DNA from 2 places in the Mesorhizobium sp. WSM4906 genome. Region 1 is predicted to be linked to the other one. Evidence: riboswitches for the same ligand, from Rfam matches in the RefSeq annotation. Region 1 holds a riboswitch; the other holds the start of a gene.
The links. Region 1 has a riboswitch for cobalamin ahead of QAZ22_RS17185 (CbtB domain-containing protein). Riboswitches for the same ligand answer to the same signal wherever they lie in the genome.
Positions count from the first base shown of each region.

Region 2: it holds a riboswitch for cobalamin, as region 1 does, so the genes downstream of both, QAZ22_RS23535 (ABC transporter ATP-binding protein) here and QAZ22_RS17185 (CbtB domain-containing protein) in region 1, are expected to answer to the same signal.

Region 1 is NZ_CP121355.1:3,615,719-3,617,911, forward strand. It holds gene QAZ22_RS17175 (aromatic ring-hydroxylating dioxygenase subunit alpha) at 1-27, opposite strand, end outside; gene QAZ22_RS17180 (gamma-glutamylcyclotransferase) at 161-847, shown strand; cobalamin riboswitch at 976-1,174, shown strand; gene QAZ22_RS17185 (CbtB domain-containing protein) at 1,211-1,390, shown strand; gene QAZ22_RS17190 (CbtA family protein) at 1,406-2,193, shown strand, end outside.
Region 2 is NZ_CP121355.1:4,898,801-4,900,993, reverse strand. It holds gene QAZ22_RS23540 (AraC family transcriptional regulator) at 1-189, opposite strand, end outside; cobalamin riboswitch at 397-602, shown strand; gene QAZ22_RS23535 (ABC transporter ATP-binding protein) at 783-1,571, shown strand; gene QAZ22_RS23530 (ABC transporter substrate-binding protein) at 1,598-2,193, shown strand, end outside.

The sequences.
Region 1 (2,193 bases):
ATCGCGTCCGCTCGGATTCGGCTGCATCGGCTTCTCCTTCGCTGCCGACAGCCGACACCCGGGCCGGGCCGTTGTCAATTGCCGGGCATTGTGGCGTCCCGGCACCGCCCTTAAAGTCGTTTCCGACGCTGGCGCTTGCCGGCTGGTCGGGATCGCAAATATGCCTACAAGAACGATGTCGCTCACCGAGGAGCTGGTCGCTCGCTGTTTTCGAGTCGTCGAAGACAGCGGCCCCGATCCGCATGCCGCGCACCTTGATAACGCCGACTATGAGACGATGCTGGACGCCCTGGAGGCTGAACTCCCCGCTGACGAGCCACTCTGGCTGTTCGGCTATGGCTCGCTGATCTGGAAGCCCGAGATCGATCATGTCGAGGAGCGGGTTGCCGTGGCGCGCGGCTGGCACCGTTCCTTCTGCATGAACATGACGCGCTGGCGCGGTACCAAGGAGCAGCCGGGTCTGATGATGGCCCTGGATCGCGGCGGGCAGTGCAAAGGTGTCGCTTTCCGACTGAACGGCAACGACCGCCGGCAGGCATTGGACAAGCTTTTCCGGCGCGAGATGACGCTGAAGCCGACAAGCTATCATCCTCGGCTCCTCAACCTGACGGGCAACGCCGGACGCTTCCAGGCGCTGGCCTTTGTCATCAACCGCAAAGGCACGACCTATGCCGGTCCGATCGAGGAGAAGGTGGTGGTCGAGCGGCTGGCGACATCCTGCGGCCATTGGGGCTCGGGCGCGGACTATCTCTACAATACGGTGAAGAACCTCGAGCAGCGCGGCATTCACGACCGCCATTTGTGGCGATTGCAGCAGCTGGTTGCCGAGCGGATCGCCGCTTCTTAGAGCATGTCTCACGAAACAGGGAACCGGTTTCGGGACAAAGACATGCGTGGGATCAGAAACCCAAACCCGTGCCGCAATCACGCTGCGGCGTGACGGATTTTGGTTTGCCGGGCGCGACGATTCTGCCTATAGTCGATCGCGTCGTCGGTTCCGTTTTTGGAGCCAAGAGGGAATGCGGTGAGGGTGGAGTTTCCGCCCAAAGCCGTGGCTGCCCCCGCAACTGTGTGCGGTAGTCCTCTCCATAAACCACTGAGGATTTTCCTCGGGAAGGTGGGGAAGGGCGCGGATCCGCGAGCCAGGAGACCTGCCGGCGACGGGAAAGTTGACTTCGATGCCCTCGGGTGGAGGGCGAAAGGACAAGACATGAATACCGCTTCCGTCTCCCTCGGCGCCTCCGTCTCCTCGCAGTCGCGCATCATGCAGCTGGCCTTGGCCGCGCTGCTCGGCATTTTCGTCGTCGGTTTCGTCGGCTTCTCGCATATCGATGCGGTCCACAACGCCGCCCACGACTATCGCCATTCGATGGCTTTTCCCTGCCACTGAGCAAGGCCTGACATCATGAATCTGTTTCGCAACGTCGTGTTCATCGCGGCGATCGCGGGGCTAGTGGCGGGCATAGCGCTCGCCTGCATGCAGGCCTATGCGACCGTGCCGCTGATCCTGAAGGCGGAAGTCTATGAAAAGGCCGGCAGCGGTCATCACCACGATCACGCCGCCGCCAGCACAAGCAACAACGCAATGAGTTCGGCCGCTCCGGCGGACAACGCGATGAGCAGCGTGACTCCGGTGCCGGCGGAAGCGGCTGCTCCGGCCGAGGACGAGGGCTGGGCGCCGGCCGACGGCTTCGAGCGCTTCGCCTTCAACGTGGTCGCCAACATCGTCACCGGCATCGGCTTCGCGCTGATCCTGGTCGCGATCTCCGAATTCGCCGGCGGCATCGGCAACTGGCGCCAGGGCGTGTTCTGGGGCCTTGCCGGTTTCGCGGTTTTCACCCTGGCGCCTGGCCTCGGCCTGCCGCCCGAACTGCCGGCGATGCCCGCGGCCGACCTTTTGCCGCGCCAGATCTGGTGGATTTCGACAGTGGCCGCGACGGCCGCCGGGCTCGGTTTGATCGCTTTCCGAAAGTCGTTGCCGCTTGCGATCCTCGGTGTTGCGCTGATCGTGGCGCCGCACATTGTCGGTGCGCCGCAGCCGGAAAGTTTCGAAACGGCAATTCCGGAAGGTCTACATCACCAGTTCGTCGTTGCGGTGACGCTCACCGATCTGGTTTTCTGGCTGGTGCTGGGCGCAGTTGTCGGCGTGGTGCGCGGCCGCTTCACCGGCACGGCGACCAGCCTGCGCGGCAG
Region 2 (2,193 bases), 1.3 Mb from region 1:
AAGCTTGCGCGCCGCTTCGCTGAGCCGGCGCGCCCGCACGTAGCCCATCACCGACCGTCCGGTCGCGGCGCCGAAGGCGCGCGTCACATGGAAGCGCGACACGCCGCTGCTTGCCGCGACATCGTCGAGCGAAATCGCATCGGGCAGACGGCTTTCGACAAACCACAGCGCTTTCTCGGTCGGGTTCATGGCTCCTCGCATTTGGCGGGGCGACACTAGCCACCGCGCCGACAGCCAGTTTGATCGAAATTGCGCGGTGAGCGAAGTCGAAACGATGTTGACAAACGAAGGCGGCATTCTCTAGTGCGTAACGTTATTACATAACGAAGGGAGAACAAAATGGCAGCTGTAGTGAGGGGATGCGCGGCAGCCCGTTGCGACTCGCACGCGGACAACCTACGATGGCGGCGTCATGGTCCCTGAGCCGCAAGGCAAGGGGTGAAAAGGGAACACGGTGAGACCTGCTTCGGGTCGAGGCCGTGGCTGCCCCCGCAACTGTGAGCGGCGAGCTCCATCCGAACGCCACTGGCCGGCAAGGCTGGGAAGGCGGATGGCGCAACGACCCGCGAGCCAGGAGACCTGCCATCGACACGAGTTGACCGGACGGGGTGTGCCGGGAGGAGACGCGGGCACCGGCCTTGTCGGCCGGCTCGTCCCAGCATCCTTCCGTCGCCATTTTTGGAGAGTGACGGAATGCTGGACGGCTCCATCGATCGTATCCATCAAGCCATCGGATATGCGGCCTGGAGATACCATCCGGGCGACCTGGCGGGGCTTGGCTCGTGATGCCGCCGGTCCTCGAAGCCCGTGGCCTCGGCGCGACGGCCAACGGCCGCGCGCTGGTCGACAATGTCAGCCTGTCGCTGGCGGCCGGCGAGCGGCTGGCCATCGTCGGCCCCAACGGCGCCGGCAAGACGACGCTGCTGCGCATGCTGTGCGGCGCTCTGTCGCCGAGCCACGGCGAGGTCCGCTTGGCCGGACGTCGGCTGGACAGGATCACCACGGCCGAGCGCGCCCTCAACATCGCCGTCGTCGGCCAGACAGACCAGCCGGATCCGCGACTTGCCGTCATCGACTATGTCGAGCTTGGCCGCGTCCCGCACGCCGGCCTGAGGCGCCGGCACCACGACCGCGACATCGTCGTCGAAGCGCTGCGGCGGACCGGGCTCTTGCCGCTGCTCGCGCGCACCATCGGCTCGCTGTCCGGCGGCGAACGCCAGCGCGCGCAGCTCGCCCGCGCTATCGCGCAGGAGCCGAAAATCCTGTTCCTCGACGAGCCGACCAACCACCTCGATCCGCGCGCCCGCGGCGAGCTGCTCGGCCTGGTGGCCGGCTTCGACATGACCGTCGTCGCCGTGCTGCATGATCTCGCTCTGGTGGCGCCCTTCGCCACCCGTGTCGCGGTGATGAGCAACGCCCGGCTGCACGCGCTGGCGCCGCCGCGCCAGGCGCTGGCGCAGCCGCTCATCCGCGAGGTCTTCGGCATCGACGTGCTGCATCTGCAGCACCCGACCGAAGACCGCGAGCTCACCGTCTTCGACCTTGCCGGTCGCGCCGCCTCGTCATCCTGAACCGTCCAAACAAGGAGCATCTTCCGATGAAACGCCTCGTGCCGTCCTTTGCCTTGTCGCTTTTCGCCTCGGCGGCTGTTGCCTTCCCGGTTACCGTCGACAGTTGCGGCAAGCCGCTCACCTTCGACGCCCCGCCGAAGCGCGCCGTCATCCAGGACCTCAACATGGCCGAGATGGCTTTCGCGCTGAAGCTGCAGCCGTCTATCGTCGGGCTCACCGGCATCACCGGCTGGTACAAGGTCGGCCCCGAATTCAAGGCTGAGCAAGGGTCTATTCCGGAGCTCGCGCCGAAATATCCGACGCTCGAAAACCTCGTCGCCGTCGAGCCCGATTTCTTCTTCGCCGGCTGGTATTACGGCATGAAGCCGGGCGGCGAGGTCACGCCCGACACGCTCGCCCCGCACGGCATCAAGACGCTGGTGCTGACCGAGAGCTGCGTCCATCTCGACAAGAACCGGCCCGCCGCCTCGATGGACCTGCTCTTTGGCGATGTCGAGAAGCTCGGCAAGATCTTCGGCAAGGCGGCCGAGGCGGAGAAGCTGGTCGCCGGCTGGAAAACCGAGCTCGCCGACATCAACGCCAAGGTGGGCGACCGCAAGGGCACGCGCGTGTTCCTCTACGA